4 regions of the Arthrobacter sp. Z5-13 genome follow, and region 3 is predicted to be linked to each of the others. Evidence: riboswitches for the same ligand, from Rfam matches in the RefSeq annotation. Region 3 holds a riboswitch; each other region holds the start of a gene.
The links. A riboswitch is a leader RNA that binds a small molecule or an ion and turns the genes downstream of it on or off. The one in region 3 is predicted to bind cyclic di-AMP.

Region 1 (4,204 bases), 1.5 Mb from region 3:
GACGCGCTGACACCTCAGAATGACCAGTGGTTCGCGTACCAGACCAACGGCGAGGCCGCCAGGGAAGCGGCCGCGGAGTCACTGCAGCGGCTGCTGGACGTGCCTTTCCTGCCGGAGGACATTTACCTCACCACAGGTGGCTTCGCGGCGATTGCGTTGGCATTGAAGACGGTGGCTGATCCCGGCGACGAAGTCATCTACAGCCTGCCGCCCTGGTTCCTGTATGAGCCGCTGGTCCTTGAAGCAGGGCTGGTACCGGTGAAGGTCACGATCAACACCACCACGTTCGACCTCGACCTCGGTGCGATCGAGGCAGCCATCACGGAGCGGACCCGGGTTGTGATCGTGAATTCGCCCAACAATCCGACCGGGCGCGTGTACCCGCCTGAACTGCTGCTGCGGCTGGCGGAAGTGCTGGAGGCCGCCTCTTTGAGGATTGGCCGCCGGATCTATCTCATCTCGGACGAGCCCTACAACCGGATTGTGTTCGACGGGCTGCGCTTCCACAGCCCCGTGGAGTTCTATGCGCACACGCTCCTGGCCTACTCCTACGGCAAGACGCATCTCTCCCCAGGCCAGCGCGTAGGCTATCTGGCTCTGCCGCCCACCATGCCGCACAGGGAAGAAATGGCCCCGGCAATAACCAGCCTGCAAGTAGCCATGGGCTGGGTGTACCCGAACGCCCTGCTGCAGCATGCGCTTCCCGAGCTCGAAAGATTCTCCATTTCTATTGATCAGCTGCAGCGCCGCCGGGACCGGCTGGTGGAGGAGCTCGGCGGGATGGGATACCGCATCTGGCGCCCGGAGGGAACGTTCTACCTCTACGTCCCCTCCCCGATTCCCGACGACGAGGCCTTCACCGCGTCACTTGCCCGCCGGGACGTCTTCGTTCTGCCGGGCGTGCTTTTCGAGACGCCGGGCTTCTTCAGGATCTCCCTGACTGCCAACGAGGACATGATCGAACGAAGCCTGCCGGCCTTCGACGCTGCGATGAAGGATGCCCGGCAGTGAGTCCGCTTAGCAGTGAGTCCGCTTAGGTGAGCTGCTGCCGCTGAACAGCAGGGATGATGAGCGGCAGAAACCGGACGTAGAGAACCATCCCGATGAGTTCGACAAGGGTCTGCGTGACCACCACCAGTGCAGCCAGCGCCAACGGGCCGGGCAAAGCCAATGCCAGCGGAAGGATCACCAATGAATTCCGGGTGGCCCCGCTGAAGACCACGGCACGGGTGGCCGGAACATCCAGGCGAGCCTGCCTGGCCGCAAGCAGTCCCACCGGCACCATAACGATCAGGAACGCGGCATACAGCGGAACAACGGCCAGCAAGACGCCCAGCTCCTGCCGGACTCCCACGATCTGGGAGCCCACAACCACGGCCAGGGTTGCCATCATCAGCGGAACCATCAGGGCCTGCATAACGGCCAGGATCCCCCGCCCAAGTGCCGCCCGCCGGGCCAGGGCCTGCGTCAGCGCCGCGAGTGCCATCGGAACCAGGATGAGCCCCACCAGCGCCTGAACAAAGGGGGCAGGGTCGATCGCTGTTGCTATCTCCGGGCCCACGAAAAGCATCAGGTACAGCGGCAACAGGAGCATCTGCACCAGCATGAGCACCGGCGCCGCGGCAAGGAGACGGTCGCTGGCCCCTCCCGAAAGACCGGTGAACACAATGACGTAATCGACGCAGGGGGTCAGCAGGACCAGGAGGACACCGACCAGCAGCGCCCGCTCTCCGGCGATGAAACGAGTGAGGGCGAACACCACCACGGGCACAACAGCGAAATTCAGTATCAGCACTGTGGACATGAAGCGCAGATCGTGGGTGGCCGTACCTATCGAGGCAAAAGGGATCCCAAGAAATGCGGCGACGAGCAGCAGGCCAAGGACGGGATTGATTGCATACTCCAGCGCCCCGGCCGAGTCAGGGGCGAGTAATCCAACCCCTCCACCAGCCATGATCGCGGCCAGATAGAACCCGATCTGGTGCCTTTCCAGCACTGCGACAAGAGTTCCGATCCTCACGCAGCCAATCGTAGGCCAAGGGCCGCCGTCGCGATCACGACGGTGGTAGCAGCATGAGCCAGCATCGTCACCCAGCCGCCGCATCCTACCCTGCAGCAAGACGAAACGTGACCTTATTCTGGTAACGGATTTGTAACTCATGGTTTTTCTTGCTTACATAGAGGGACCACATACCTTCATTTGGTATGCGTGTGACCGCCTCGCCAAACCCCGCCGGCGGTCCATGAAACCTTTATTTCCCTTGGCGGGGGCGGAAAACCCACTGATGATGCCTTGAGCATCTTGGGGTGAAGCCTGGCCCTGTAGCTGCACGCCTTGAGCGTCCGCCGGGGCAGGCCGGACAGTCCACTCGTCCGAATCCGACAGCTAATTTCGCCGGCGCCGAGAGGACCTACTTTTGACTTCCCAGGACAAACGCGGCTATCGCCATGCCCTTTTCGCATCCATGTCAGCCAAGGGCAGCCACCGGGCGCCCTCATCCCCCACCCCAACCCTGCGGGATCGCGGCCGGAAGTTGGGAATTGCGGCAGTGGTGACGGGCATGTTCGCACTGACTGCCCTTTCCAATGCCCACGCCCAGCCCGGCCTGATATCAGCCGCGCAGGACCTTGCCGCCGGAACGGTATTTTCTCCCACGGCGCAGCCCGCGGTGGCGGCAGATGCCGCATCAGCGCTGGCCTTTGACCGCCCGCAGGTGAGCTCCGTCCCGGCACCACAAGCCGAACCAGCACCTGCCCCGGCACCTGCCCCCGCTGCGGAACCAGTGCCTGCCCCGCCTGCTCCACCTTCACCGGCCCTGCGGGCTCCCCTGGCCTCGATGAGCGTGACTTCTCCGTTCGGCTTCCGCGTGAATCCGCTGACCGGCTCGCTCGACGAAATGCATACGGGCATGGACCTGTCCGGACAGTGTTCAACCCCTGTGCTGGCAGCAGCTGCGGGAACCGTGACAGAGGCCGGCTGGAGCCAGTACGGCGGCGGAAACCGGATCGTCGTCGACCACGGCAACGGCCTGAAGACCACGTACAACCACCTCGACAGGATCGGCGTTTCCGTTGGGCAGGCCCTGACCCAGGGTGGGCAGATCGCCGGCGTAGGGACAACCGGCAACTCCACAGGCTGCCACCTGCACTTTGAGGTCATGCTCAACGACCAGACCGTGGATCCCGTCGCCTACATGTAGCGGAAACGCGATTGAGAAGAGCCTCTTCGCGTTCCAGGTCTTGCCGGTAGTGCAAGGTTGGGAACATGACTTTTGAAGACGTGGGTGCCGGGGCTGTCCCACTCGCCGCGATTCCCGGAGGCACAGTTGAGTTGCACGACGCCCGTTCCGGATCTTCGCGCCAAGTCCAATTGCACCCCTTCCAGATAGGGCAAACGCAGCTCACGTGGGCCATCTGGAGCACTGTCTTGAGCGATGCCCCGCCTCCAGACTCACTAATGAGCGCTCCGGCTCATCCGGTGACCTGGTTCGACGCCGTCCGGTGGTGCAACAGGGCGTCCTCCGCCGCCGGCTTCAACCGGGCGTACAGGCTTCGCGACCGGGAGGTCATCTGGGATGTGAGCTCCAACGGTTTCCGCCTCCCCACCGAGGCCGAGTGGGAATGGTCCTGCCGGGCAGGGACCCGGACCCCTGTTTACGCGGCACTTGCAGATATCGCCTGGACAGCAACAGACGACGTGGCCGGCCCTCAGGAAGTTGCCGGGAAAGCAGCGAACGGCTTTGGCCTCTTCGACATGATCGGCAACGTTTGGGAATGGTGCTGGGACTACGCCGATACCGCCCGGTATGGCGATTACCGAAGCCTCCGGGGTGGAGGTTGGGCTGATCCGGAATGGAGTTGCAGGGCATCGGTGCGCCGCGGCAGCGCGCCGGACGCTGTACTGGAGGACGTGGGTTTCAGGGTTGCCCGCGGCGCGGTCGGTGATCCGCACGCCGAGGCCGCCCAAGGCTGGTCAGCTGATGAGGACCGGCGCAGAGCAGCTGTCCGGGGTCCCCTCCCAATGGGATGGACGCCGCTTAGGAGCTGAAACCGATCCTTGCAGAATCCTGTCCGTCAATGCGCGGATCGGGTATGCCGCCACGCTCACGTGGACCGGCCCCGGATAGGTACCGTGGCTACTGGTCCCCGGAGCGGCCATGGGAAAGGCCCGTCGGGAAGCCCACGAGCACAGGCTCAGGAGTGC
Region 2 (4,204 bases), 1.6 Mb from region 3:
GAACCGGGGTGCCGGCCAGATCCAGCAAAGCATCCAGCACAATGGTCAGTTCGGCCAAGGACCAAGGGAGATCCGGAGCACGTCCTTCAACATCAGCCAGTATGAGGGCAACCCATTCGCCGTCGTCGAACGTTCCAATCAACGCGGGTGACGGTACCTCGGGAGGTAGGCCGGGGGTATTGGCCGCCTCTTTCCGATGGATGGCGGGGGAATGCTCGTTCAGGACTGTGCCAACAGCTTTGACAAAGACCCGTTGCCCCGAAGCGGTTCGCAACCTGTCGGCAGTGCCAGGGGAGAACCCACCCTGCTGGCGGCTCCATTCCTCTACCGGAGATCCCAGGATCTCTTCGATGCCGGCCCTCACGTGTCCCGGCAAATCGGGCCAGGCGATGCGGGTACTCCACTGCGGTTGCATGGGCTCATTATTCCCCACGAGAGCGCTATTGACCGTGTAACGCCAGAGGCCTACCGTCTCCCTTAACTCCATACTGCAACCCATGCAGGCCCTACCTAAGGAGAGAGCTATGCCGGAATTTATGGATGTTCACCACAACATGAAGGGCCTAAGCCGGGAGGACCTCCAGGCAGCCCATGCAGCTGATCTGGCCATCCAGGCCGAGGAAAACGTCAATTTCAAGAACGCCTGGGCCGACCCCGAAGCCGGCGTTATTTATTGCCTGTCCGAGGCCCCATCAGCCGAAGCTGTACAGCGGATCCACGAACGGACAGGCCACCGCGCAGACGAAGTTCACGAGTTGCCGCTGAAAGTGTGAAACGCAGCTGACACTCTTGGAGTCAGAGGGCGGCAGGTACCGGATCTCCCGGCACCTGCCGCTTCCCTTTGTCTGCGCTTCGGTAGAGGCCGGACTAGGCGACCCGCACAAAGGAATAGCCCGAGAGCCATGACAACGGATGGACCAGCGTGGCATTGACATAGTTCATGCCGCTGCTGACAACTTGTCCGTTGCCTGCGTAGATCCCGATGTGCCCGGAGGTGATGACCAGATCACCGGGTGCCGGAGTTCCAACCACCGTTCCGTACTGGAAGAACTGGGTCGGTGCGAGGTCTCCCACGCTCTTGCCGATGGACCGCAGGGCACGCTCCACCAGAATGGTGCAATCCTGGGTTGCGCCGATCTGGGCATAGGCGGAAGCGAGCAATGCTGCACCAGTGCCGCTTGCCGCAACGGGTGCCGGAGCGGGGGCGGGTGCCGGTGCCGGAGCCGGAGCCGTAACCGGCCTGATGGAGGTCGATGCCAGCGCCACGGTGGGTGCAGCTGCCTGTCCCCCTGCCGGGATCCGGATCTGGTTGCCGGGGTAGATGATGGACGTCATGGCCAGGTTGTTGGCGGCCAGGACAGAATTCAGGCTTACGCCGTAACGTGCCGAAATTGCGCCGAGCGTGTCGCCGGAAACCACTGTGTGGACCCGTCCTGCAGCCGGAACAGCGGCCGGGGCAACCGCTGGGGCGGGAGCGACTGCTGCTGCCTGTACCGGTGCCGGGGCCGGGGCCTGGGCAGCGGCACCGACAGTGGCGCCGGTAGAACCATCCGGTGCGTGTGCTCCAGCATGGGCAGGAGCGCCGACTCCGAAAAGAAGGCCTGATGCGGCGGCGATGATGAGTGCCGGCCTGCCCAGCGATAGAGCGTGGGATTTAGCCGAAGTGGACAACCCGCTCATGACGGTTGAGCGGGCAGGGGTGGCACGATGGCGCGCCAAAATGGACTTTTGTGACATGGTGTTTTTGCCTCTCCCATGCCTGCGGGGTGAGCTGTCGGGTTCGGATGGGAGTTCACCCGGCCGGTCCACACCGCCAAAGGGCGGGGCAAAGCGGCTTAACCCCTAGGACCTGACAAGAGGTCCGAGTGGAATCGTGGTTCCCCCGTCCCTGCCGCTGAAAAAATGCGGACGAATCCCCGTCAGCGGCAGGGTTCGGCATACTGACGCGGGAATGCCCCGGCTGGAGCCGTGGGCACCACAAGAGAGTAGCTTCTGCTCCTACCAGATGTCACGTTTCAGTAACAAAACTTTTCGACACGTTAAATAGACGTGCTAAACGGTGGCGGGATCTGTATTGGAGCCACAGAGTACGACGACGACCCGCTCACCTTCGGAAGGGACGTACGCACCACAGTGGAGCGCGGCGAATGCGGCAGCGGCGCCATGCTCCACGATGATGCGGTAGTGCTCCCATAACCAGGTACGGGCGGTGACGATGTCGTCGTCGGAAACCAAGAGGCTTGCTACCCCGGTACGGGACGCCACGGCAAAGGCGATCTCTCCTATCCGGCGTGCTCCCAGGGCGTCAGCCGCTATCCCCGAGACAGCAACATCAACGGGCTCCCCCGCCTGGAGCGCAGCAGAAAGAGTGGGGGCTGTATAAGGCTCCACGGCCACAACCTTGGCCTGGCCTTCCACCGCTGCGGCCACTCCCGCCATCAGTCCTCCGCCGCCCACGGCCACCACAACAGTGTCCACGTCCTTGAGTTGTTCCAGCAGTTCAGAACCAACAGTGCCGGCCCCCGCGGCGATCTCCGGCTGGTCGTAGGCATGGCAATAGACAGCCCCGGTCTCAGCGGCATACTTGATGGCGGCCTCATAGGCTTCCGCATATTCTGCTCCGCCCTGGACCACGGTTGCTCCTGTTGTCACGAGCTTGCTGACTTTTACGGGCGGGGCGTTCTCCGGGACATAAACAGACGCAGCGACTCCAAGCTGGCCTGCAGCATACGCATTGGCAAGTCCCGCGTTCCCGCCGGAAGCGACGACGATACCTACGTCGGGATTCAACTCCCCACGTTCGTTGGAGGCAAGAATGCGATTGAAAGCACCTCTGGCCTTGAACGTGCCGGTGTGCTGCATGAACTCACATTTGAGCCACACGTCGCCCGCGAAAGTTCCCGGGTCAAGTTGGATCAGGGGCGTGCGTCGGACCTTATCGGCGATTCTTGCGGAGGCTTCGTTGACGTCTGCGCGGCTGATCATGCTGACAATCGTAGGGGCACCCAGTAGATTCAGGCGCAGATGACTGCACCCAGCGCAGGAGGGATTCCCGTGGCAGAGGACTTCAATCGTCAGAGCCCGCGGTACGGATGGCTGGCCGGGCCCGCGACCGTCTCCCTGGGGGCAATTGCGCACGTGATCTCCGGGGGCCAGAACCTTGGACCGTTGATTCTCCTGGCACTGACGGCCTTGATCAGCTTGGCCGCAACCTTGCTGGGCGGGCTCTTGGCTTCCGGATGGTCATTGCTGGTGTTTTGCGGGCTGATCCAACAGCTACTGCACCTTGCTTTCGACTTTTTCGGCTCCGTGCCTGGCGGCGTCTCGCCTCGCCACGGACATGATGGTGGCGTGGACTGGAAGCTGCCTGAGCTCTCCCCCGAAGCTGCATCCCCACATTCCGGTGAACTGATGGTGGATAGCCATGTGGCAGCAGCGCTTTTGGCAGCCCTCTTCTTGTCCCGGCTCCAGTCCCATTCCAAAAGCGGCGAATCGGAGCGCTCAAGATCCCTCAAGAAACCCAACGATCCAATCACCTCGGACTGACTTCCGCTCAGGGTCCTGCGGGATCGTGAACGTGAGGGTTTGCGCAGGATTTCCACGGCCTAAGGCAAGCTCAGGCAATCTTTCCTCAAGATCTTCCGCGGCTTCGCAGATTCTCAAGTTTCGGATTTTTCCGCTGTTAGCGTGTCTTCTGTCGAGGCGGTTGAACACATCACCCGCCAGGCCTCACTCACGATCTTTCAGTCATCCGGTTCTTCGGGAGCTGTAATTCTCGCGAGTCTTCCAAACCATTCACTTCTCATCGCCCTTGGAGTTCCGTCATGCGCAAAAACTCGAAAAAGACTGCCGCCGCAGCAGCCACCGCCGTCGTCCTCCTTTCCGGAGCCGGCGTGGCCTATGCCTTCTGGTCCGCGGGAGGCTCGGGAACGGGAACCGCCACCACCGCCACCAATGTGCCTATTACCGCTGTGCAGACCAGTGTCGTTTCCGGCTTGCAGCCCGGCGGTGCCGCACAGGCGTTGAGCGGTAATTTCACTAACGGCAACACCAGCCCGGTGTATGTTTCGAGCGTCACGGCCAGCATCTCCAGCGTCACCGTCAACGGCGTGGTTGCCGTTGGCTGCGACGCCTCCGACTACATCATCGCCAATGCCGCCATGACAGTGGGCGCTGAGATCCCCGCCGGCACTGCCAAGGGCGC
Region 3 (4,204 bases):
CCGAGCTGTGCGTAAGCGGCAGCGGCGATCGAAGCGCCCATGCCACTTGCGGCTGCGGGGGCGGCAGCGGGAGCCTCAACGGCAGCAGCGACATTTACTTTGGCGGCAGCGGGTGCCGCCGGAGCGGCTTCCTGGACCTCCACGACGGGCTTGGGTGCTTCGACGACGGGAGCCGGCGTCGTGGAGACAGCAGGCTTCTCGTAGGAGATCGCAATGGTGGAAGCAGCCGAGATGGTCGCGGGAGCGGCTGACTTCACTTCGAGGGTGGACGCAGAGGTGGATTCGCGCTGAACGCTGGTGTCAGCCGCGTTGGCGGCAATTCCACTGGTCAGGACCAGGCCGGAAGCAGCAGCGATAACCGCAGCCTGACGGCCCACACCACCGGCGTTGTCGCCGACGGACTTGGCAATGACAGCCAGCGAGTTGGTCTTGGTGACCTCGGCGCGGTGCCGTGCAATGGTTGCACGTGTAGTCATTAATTTTCTCTCTTTCGTATTCCTCGGACCGCGGGGCAGGCCGTGGGCTATGGACGCTCCGGCATCTTGGGGGTAGGCCGGAACGCCCCGAACGGGTTACTTAGCGAAGGGTGTAAAACGAGGAGGTGCCTGTTGCAGACACCGCGTGCAGGATCGTGCCCTGCGAGGGGTTCAGTGCGCTGATCATCATGCCGTTGCCAACGTAGATACCAACGTGGGCACCGCCGTTCTGCATGACCAGGTCACCGGGGGCGGGAGTGGAAGTGGGCGTCATGGACGTCCAGGCATTGGTGCGGGGGATGCTGATTCCGGCTTGGGCGTAAACCCACTGGGTAAAGCCTGAGCAGTCCCAGCCGCTGGGAGTGGTGCCGCCCCACAGGTAGGGGCTGCCGACTCCGGTGTAGGCGATTGCTGCCAAGCCCGATGCAGCTGCTGATGAGGCGGCCGGCTTGTCGGTCTTTTCGGTGCTGGCAGCCAATTCGATTGCCGGCTCTTCGGACTGTGCCTTGACAGTCTCGATCTTCGGCGCTGCCTCGGTAGTCACGGATGGACGCTCGAAAACAACCTTGGCGGTCGGCTCGGCGGTTACCGCGATCTGGGTGGACTGTGAGCCTGATTCCGCGGTGGCTGCAACTCCAGGATTGCCCTCTGCAGCATTGGCTGGCAGGCCGGCAGCAAGAATGAGCCCTGAAGCAGCTGCAATGACAGCAGCTTGGCGACCAACGGTTCCCGCGTTGTTAGCAACGGCTTTAGACACGGAACCCAAGGGGTTCATGCGCACCGATTGAGCACGGTGGCGCGCAGCATTGTGGCGTGAAGACACGAAAGTAGCCTCTCCCAATGCCTACGAGGTGAGCTGTCGGATTCGGATGGGAGTCACCCGGCCACTTGGCTTCATCAGAAGCTTCGCGACTTAACCCCAAGGTCTTCTTGCGAAGACCAAAATTGGTTCCCCCGCCTCTGCCAGACGATGTAATGCGAACGGACCTTGAGCGGTGGCAGAGTTAGGCAATCCACTCAAGAGCGCCAACTTCGGAAAAGTTGGCGTGGTTTAGACGGTACAGGACTTTGGATTGAATGTCACATTCAGGTCACGGCATGTCACGGGAATGTGAGAGTAGTCCATCGGCTAAGTCAGAGCCAGCCCATGGGGTCTACGACTTCGCCGTTGACCATCACTTCGAAGTGGAGGTGGCAGCCGGTGGAGGCGCCGGTGGTCCCGCTCAGCGCCACGGTGTCGCCCCTGGTCACTTTCTGGCCTACGTTGACGTCGGACGAGGACAAGTGATTGTAGGTGGTTTCAAGTCCGTTGCCGTGATCAATGACCACGCGGTTTCCACCTCCGAAGGGATGCCAGCCAGCAAAGGTGACCGTGCCGCTGGCTGCTGCGTGGACGGCGGTACCGCATTGGGCCGCGAAGTCCTGGCCGCGGTGGAATTCTCCGTAGCCGCCGGTGATCGGGCTGACGCGGTAACCGAAGGGTGACGCGGTAACGAGGGAATCTAGCGGAGACCCAAGGCTTCCGGCAGACGCTGCCCGGCTGACGGTGCCAGCGGACTGTGCACTCAGGAGTTGCTTGAGTTTGCCGTCAGGATCGCCGGTGGTGGATACGGCACTGCGGCTGAAATCGACTTTCGCGCCCGCAGCTGCGGAGACTTCGGGCTGTACAGAGGCTGAAAGCGTAGCTCCGGTGGAGCCGACTTCTCCGGTAGCCGCCAAGGGGCTCGTGGCTGGAACCGTGACTGTAAGGATCAATCCCGTAGCGGCCAGGGCAATGCCGGCTTTTTGCCCTACACCACTGGCTCCCGCGAATTCGGTGACCTGGCGAAACGGACTGCGCCTGCGGCGAGCGTCCCGGTGTGGGTCTCGGGGACGGCCAGCGGCGGCGACAGCTTCGGATACTCGCAGCTCCGAAGCAGGACCTGTCGCACGGCGACGGCCCCTGGCGTTCTGGGTGGTCAAAGATCTTCCTCTCTGGATAGCCTGCGAAGTTAGCTGTCGGATTCGGATCAGAGAGTGCAAAGATCCGGTCCGCCATGCAAGCATTCCGGCACAGAGGAGCCCTGAAAGGGACCTTCGTTGGTGTGCTTGCTGCTGGCGGACTTCACCCCGAGGCTGTTTCTCAACAGCCGGTTGTGGTTCCCCCGCCTCTGCCAGTAGGTGACTCGTGCACCTGATCTGCTGGCAGAGCTCGGCTTCAGATCAGGTAACGCTTTAGTATCGGCGCTAGTGCTCAACTATAGGTGATTAATTAGCGCAGTAATAATTTCGTTATATTTGGGCTGCTCGTACGCCCGCTGTCCCTGACGGCGGCTGATGAGGGACGGTCAGCTGACCGTAACAAACACGTGAGCCGCAACTTCAGGCGGCAGTTCCAGCGCACCTTCGATGTCCGGAACACGCACTGAGATGTACTCCCCCACGCGCTCAAGTGAAATGTTTGCCCCAGGCCGGATTCCACCTTCGTCAAGCTGAACGAGGAGTTCGGGCTCCACCTGGATAGGTTCAGCAAGTCTGCTGATTCTGACGTTAGAGTTGGCCCTGTAGCTGGACATGGCAACCAGAAGATTGACTGCCCCGTCACTGAAGGGCTGCTGGACTTCCCCACCCAGTGCAGCCAGCCCCGGGATGGGGTTGCCATAGGGGGACTCAGTCGGGTGGTTGAGCATTTCGTAGATCCGGCGCTCCACCCGCTCACTCATTACATGCTCCCAGCGGCATGCTTCATCGTGGACGTATGCCCAGTCCAGACCGATCACATCCGCAAGGAGTCGCTCGGCCAGGCGGTGCTTACGCATAACTTCGGTGGCGCGTTTCCGCCCTGTTTCGGTCAGCTCCAGATGCCGGTCGCCCGAAACAACCACAAGCCCATCCCGCTCCATCCGCCCAATGGTCTGCGAGACCGTGGGCCCCGAATGACGCAGGCGCTCCGCAATGCGGGCACGAAGGGCCACAATGTTTTCTTCTTCAAGTTCCAAAATCGTCCGAAGATACATCTCGGTTGTATCGATCAGATCCGTCATCCAGCTCAGCTCCTCGAGCTCAGTATCTTGCGTCCGTCAGCCGTACCTCGTGCCAGACCGTTCGGGCGGCCTCAGGGCCCCCGCCACGTTACCCGGCCCAGGTGCTGTACGTCAGGCCAGCTTAACGTATTTTGAACTACTCCGGATAATCTCTTGCCGCCAATGGGCAGCGCCGTTGGTCATGACCGCAGTATGACGGCCAAATTCCGTCAGTGGGCTGCGTCAGGCAGAATAAACGGGAGTCTTTGTTGCAGCAACCGTTACCTGCCGGGCCATCTCCTACGTCCAAAGTCGAAAATTGGAGCCATTGTGAGCGACACCAGCATCACTATTCCCGCCAACCTCCTGCCCAAGGATGGCCGGTTCGGTGCCGGCCCTTCCAAGGTCCGTCCGGAGCAGATGGATGCACTGGCCGCTGCGTCGGCAACGCTGCTGGGAACTTCCCACCGGCAGGCACCTGTTAAGAACCTTGTCGGATCCGTCCGTCAAGGCCTGAGCCAGTTCTTCCAGGCCCCGGAGGGCTATGAAGTCATCCTCGGCGTTGGCGGCTCAACAGCATTCTGGGATGTGGCCGCGTTCGGGCTGGTGGAACGGAAGGCCCAGCACCTGTCCTTTGGCGAGTTCGGTTCGAAGTTTGCCGCTGCCACCAACAAGGCGCCCTTCCTTGAGCCCTCCTCGATTATCAAGGCTGAGCCCGGCACACGG
Region 4 (4,204 bases), 140 kb from region 3:
GGGCAAAAACTTAGGTATGCCAGCAACTCACACCAGTAATCTGCCGCAGCTCACCCACCCTGACGGGTCCCCTATTCGGGCCCTCGTGGCGGACGACGAACCAAGCCTCTCCGAACTGATGAGCATGGGTTTGAGAATGTCCGGCTGGTCTGTAGCGATAGCAGGAGACGGGCCTGCAGCGGTCAAACTCGCCAAGGACTTTCGTCCCGATGTCCTCATTCTGGACGTCATGCTTCCAGGCTTCGACGGCGTTGAACTGTTGAAGCGGATACGCACGTTTGCGCCAGGAGTTCCGGCGCTGTTCCTGACAGCGAAGGACGATGTGCAGGACCGCATTACGGGCCTGGCCGCCGGTGGGGACGACTACGTGACCAAGCCCTTCAGCATGGAGGAGGTTCTCTTGCGCCTTCACCGGCTGGTTCAGCGTTCAGGCGTTGCAGCCATGGACACTTCCGAGCTGGCAGTGGACACGCGGGAAGTAACCCGCGGAGGCGAGGACCTGCAGCTGACAGCCACCGAATTCGAAGTTTTGCGCTACCTGATGGAAAACGCCAAACGTGTTGTCAGCAAGGCGCAGATCCTGGATAACGTCTGGAATTACGATTTCGGCGGCCAGGCCAACATTGTGGAGCTTTACATTTCCTACCTGCGGAAGAAAGTCGACGCCACACTCCCCCCAATGATCCACACCATGCGCGGTGCGGGCTACGTGATCAAGCCCGCGGTCTGACCACGTGCAGCCCCTGACCGTCCCCCGCACCTGGCGCCAGCCGTCAACTTGGCATCTGCGCACCCGGCTCGTGCTTCTTGCCATGGCCCTCCTCGTGGCTATTTGCGGGGCCACAGGACTGGTCAGCTACGCCTCCATGGACTCGTTCCTGACGGGGCAGCTGGACGATAATCTCCAGCTCGCCTCGAAAAACGCCGTCAAAGGGGGCAGGGCGCCACTGGGTACCCCCAACGGGCCCGATCCCCTGGACTTGCCAGGACAAGGGGTGGGAACGGTCTTCGCGCGGATCCAGAATGGACAGGTCAGCAGTGCCGGGTTCCTGGCTTCGGACACCAGCAGAGCCGCGCTCTCCCCTGACGACAACCATGTTCTGTTGGACGTGCCGACCGATGGCACTCCCGTTACAAGGACTTTGGCAGATGGGGACTACCGGCTGCTCGCGGTCCAGACGCGTTCCGGAGATGTCGCGATAACAGGCCTTCCCTTGGCTGGGAAGGAGAGCACCCTGAATTCCCTGGTGTGGACCATGGGGGTGGGGTCACTCGCCGGAATACTGCTGATCGGCCTGGCAGGTACAGCGATAATCCGCCGCAACCTCAAGCCCCTTGAACAGTTGTCTGATGTGGCCACTCAGGTCTCGCGCTTACCGCTCGACGCCGGCGAGGTGGCACTCGCCGTGCGGGTCCCGCCGTCGAGCGCTCACCCCGGAACTGAAGTGGGCAGGGTTGGCCACGCTCTGAACCTCATGCTTGATAACGTCTCCCGGGCCCTCGAGTCCCGGCAAAGGAGCGAGACCAAGGTACGACAGTTTGTGGCGGATGCCTCCCACGAACTGCGAACCCCTCTCACTGCCATCCGCGGCTACACCGAGCTGATGAGGATGACGGAAAACCTGACGCCTGACGGGACGAAATCCCTGGCAAGGGTACAAAGCCAGTCCGAGCGAATGACTGCACTGGTGGAAGACCTGCTCATGCTCGCCCGCATTGACGAAGGGCGGCAGTTGCCATTCGGCGACGTGGATCTCACCCAGCTGGTGGTCGAGACGGTCAGTGATGAGCGGGTGATGGCGCCCGACCGAAATTGGAAGCTTGAATTGCCGCGAGGTGCGGTCATGGTCCGCGGCGACGCGTCGGGACTGCGGCAGGTCCTGACGAACCTGCTTTCCAACGCCCGGAAGCACACACCGCCTGGAACCACTGTTGTGGCCGGTGTGGTGGGCGCATGTGAAGGGAGCGTCGTCATTTCCGTGGCTGACGATGGGCCCGGCATCGATCCCGGATTCATTGACAAGGTATTCACCCGTTTTACCCGCGCGGATGCCTCAAGAGCGAGCACTCGAGCTGGAGGAAGCAATAGTGAAGATGAGGGATCCAGCGGCCTTGGGTTGTCGATCGTCCAGTCGATCATGGAGGCTCACAGAGGCAGTGTTGAGGTCACTTCCCGCCCTGGCCGCACACGTTTTTTGCTCAGGTTTCAGGCGCAAGGCAACACGCCGCCGTCGTGATCTCTGTTACCAAAATGTGACTTAAGCCCTCAACTCCTGTAGCGTCGTGGGGGTGCGGCTACCGTTCTGGCCGCATTTCCGGTTGGACGCCAAACTCTGCCGCTTCCCGGATACCGCATGACCAGGCAGAGGCGGGGGACCCAGAGTCTCCGGGCAATTTGTGCAGCATTCCGCCCTTGGGGTGAAGCCGACACGTGATTTTCCGTGCGGCCGGATGACCTCATCCGAACCCGACAGCTAACTCCGCAGGCGTTGAGAGGCAATCATGACTGAACCCTTGGTACAAACGCGCCCTGATCACAATCCGGAGCCTGAGAACGCACCGGATCAGCCCTCAAAGCATGGGATTTCAAGGCACCGCGCGGAAGGCTCCAAAACCCCCTTCTCCCTCTCCAGGTTGAACTCGGGCCTGGGTGGCAACGGCTATCGTCTGGCTGTCGTCGCCTCGGCCTGTGCCGTACTGATTGGTGTGGGTGCAGCGGGGCAGGCCTCAGAGCCGGCCACACCGGCAGCTGCTCCCGCGGCCCAAGCTCCCACAACGGCCAACGCGGAATCACGAATCGACTTCGAAAAGTCTCTGGTTGAGGCGAAGGCAGCTCCTTCGCAGGCACCGGTTGAGCCCCAGGCAGCGCCTGCCCCAGCCCCAGCCCCGGCCCCAGAACCTGCACCAGCACCGGCTCCAGAGCCCGCCCCCGCACCCGTAGCGGTGGACGATCCTGCAGCAGCCCAGGCCTACGCTGCGAGTCAGCTTGCCACCTACGGTTGGGCTGCGGACCAAATGCAGTGCCTCGTGACACTCTGGACCAAGGAATCGGACTGGAAGACCACTGCCACCAACCCCAGCAGCGGCGCCTATGGAATCGTGCAGTCCCTTCCCGCTGAGAAGATGGCCACTGCCGGTGCTGACTACGTGACCAACTTCCGGACCCAGATCAACTGGGGCCTGAACTACATCAAGGAACGCTACGGCTCCCCCTGCGGCGCCTTGAACTTCCACTACGCCAACAACTGGTACTAAACCTGTAGCCAGCGTCGGGGATCAAAGCCGGAAAGAAATAACGTTCTTTCCGGTGGCATCCTGATTGACTGTGGCGGACACCGCTGAGTAGTCGCGGACGTGGAGGACGCCGTCGGGAAGCTCTCCGGTGTTGGGCCCAACAGCGATGGTCCGGATGCCCGCTGCTACACCGGCGGCAATCCCGGCGGGGGCGTCTTCAAACACCAGGGCGTCGCTGGGGTGGACACCAAGGAGCGACGCCGCCAGGAGGTAGCCCTCCGGGTCCGGCTTGCCCCGGGTAACGTCAGCGGCGAAGACAGCAGAGACGGGAATAGTCAGCCCGGCTGCAGCCATACGCACCTCAGCGAGCCCGCGGAAAGCCGACGTCACCAGGGCCACGGATTCGGCCGGAAGACTCGCCAGGAGCTCCACGGCGCCCGGCACCGGAATGATCCCGCGCGTCTCAGCCAGCTCCATCCGCCCGAGCTCCTCGGTGAGGGCTTCGACGTCGGATCCGGCGGGGGCGTAACGCCGCACGGTACCGATGGCTTGGACGCCGTGCGAGGTCCGTAGGATTTCGGCATAGTCGAGGCGGTACCGGCCGGCGAATTCGCCCCACACCCTTTCCACAATGCTGGTGGAATCTACGAGCGTCCCGTCCATGTCGAACAGGACAGCGCGGGCGGTCAGTGTGTAGTTGGGCAGGCTCATCAGGTTATCCGGCGATCCCGTACAACCTGTCGCCCGCATCGCCCAGTCCGGGCACAATGTAGGACTTGTCGTTGAGTTTCTCGTCGATGGAAGCAAGCACGATAGTGACGTTGGCGTCCGAGAGTTCTTCCTCGAGCCTGGCAAGGCCTTCCGGGGCAGCAAGGAGGCAGATGCAGGTGACATCCGAAGCGCCGCGCTTGAAGAGGAACTTGATGGCCTCACGGAGCGTTCCGCCTGTGGCCAGCATGGGGTCCAGCAC

Region 1: linked by a shared signal. The riboswitch ahead of M1E02_RS02795 (M23 family metallopeptidase) and the one ahead of M1E02_RS16880 (M23 family metallopeptidase) in region 3 are both predicted to bind cyclic di-AMP.
Region 2: linked by a shared signal. The riboswitch ahead of M1E02_RS03335 (LysM peptidoglycan-binding domain-containing protein) and the one ahead of M1E02_RS16880 (M23 family metallopeptidase) in region 3 are both predicted to bind cyclic di-AMP.
Region 4: linked by a shared signal. The riboswitch ahead of M1E02_RS17475 (aggregation-promoting factor C-terminal-like domain-containing protein) and the one ahead of M1E02_RS16880 (M23 family metallopeptidase) in region 3 are both predicted to bind cyclic di-AMP.

Annotation. Positions count from the first base shown of each region.
Region 1 covers NZ_CP096460.1:589,229-593,432, reverse strand. The annotation lists gene M1E02_RS02805 (aminotransferase class I/II-fold pyridoxal phosphate-dependent enzyme) at 1-1,011, shown strand, start outside; gene M1E02_RS02800 (arsenic resistance protein) at 1,034-1,954, opposite strand; cyclic di-AMP (ydaO/yuaA leader) riboswitch at 2,214-2,413, shown strand; gene M1E02_RS02795 (M23 family metallopeptidase) at 2,418-3,200, shown strand; gene M1E02_RS02790 (formylglycine-generating enzyme family protein) at 3,266-4,048, shown strand; gene M1E02_RS02785 (NAD(P)-binding domain-containing protein) at 4,137-4,204, opposite strand, start outside.
Region 2 covers NZ_CP096460.1:713,906-718,109, reverse strand. The annotation lists gene M1E02_RS03345 (phosphotransferase) at 1-415, opposite strand, end outside; gene M1E02_RS03340 (SCO4226 family nickel-binding protein) at 525-773, shown strand; gene M1E02_RS03335 (LysM peptidoglycan-binding domain-containing protein) at 868-1,737, opposite strand; cyclic di-AMP (ydaO/yuaA leader) riboswitch at 1,742-1,920, opposite strand; gene M1E02_RS03330 (threonine/serine dehydratase) at 2,053-2,985, opposite strand; gene M1E02_RS03325 (hypothetical protein) at 3,025-3,546, shown strand; gene M1E02_RS03320 (hypothetical protein) at 3,825-4,204, shown strand, end outside.
Region 3 covers NZ_CP096460.1:3,631,147-3,635,350, forward strand. The annotation lists gene M1E02_RS16870 (NlpC/P60 family protein) at 1-476, opposite strand, end outside; gene M1E02_RS16875 (C40 family peptidase) at 577-1,299, opposite strand; cyclic di-AMP (ydaO/yuaA leader) riboswitch at 1,304-1,481, opposite strand; gene M1E02_RS16880 (M23 family metallopeptidase) at 1,611-2,438, opposite strand; cyclic di-AMP (ydaO/yuaA leader) riboswitch at 2,442-2,652, opposite strand; gene M1E02_RS16885 (iron-dependent transcriptional repressor DtxR) at 2,804-3,499, opposite strand; gene serC (phosphoserine transaminase) at 3,809-4,204, shown strand, end outside.
Region 4 covers NZ_CP096460.1:3,770,951-3,775,154, forward strand. The annotation lists gene M1E02_RS17465 (response regulator transcription factor) at 17-730, shown strand; gene M1E02_RS17470 (sensor histidine kinase) at 735-2,237, shown strand; cyclic di-AMP (ydaO/yuaA leader) riboswitch at 2,325-2,503, shown strand; gene M1E02_RS17475 (aggregation-promoting factor C-terminal-like domain-containing protein) at 2,503-3,255, shown strand; gene M1E02_RS17480 (HAD-IA family hydrolase) at 3,277-3,945, opposite strand; gene upp (uracil phosphoribosyltransferase) at 3,950-4,204, opposite strand, start outside.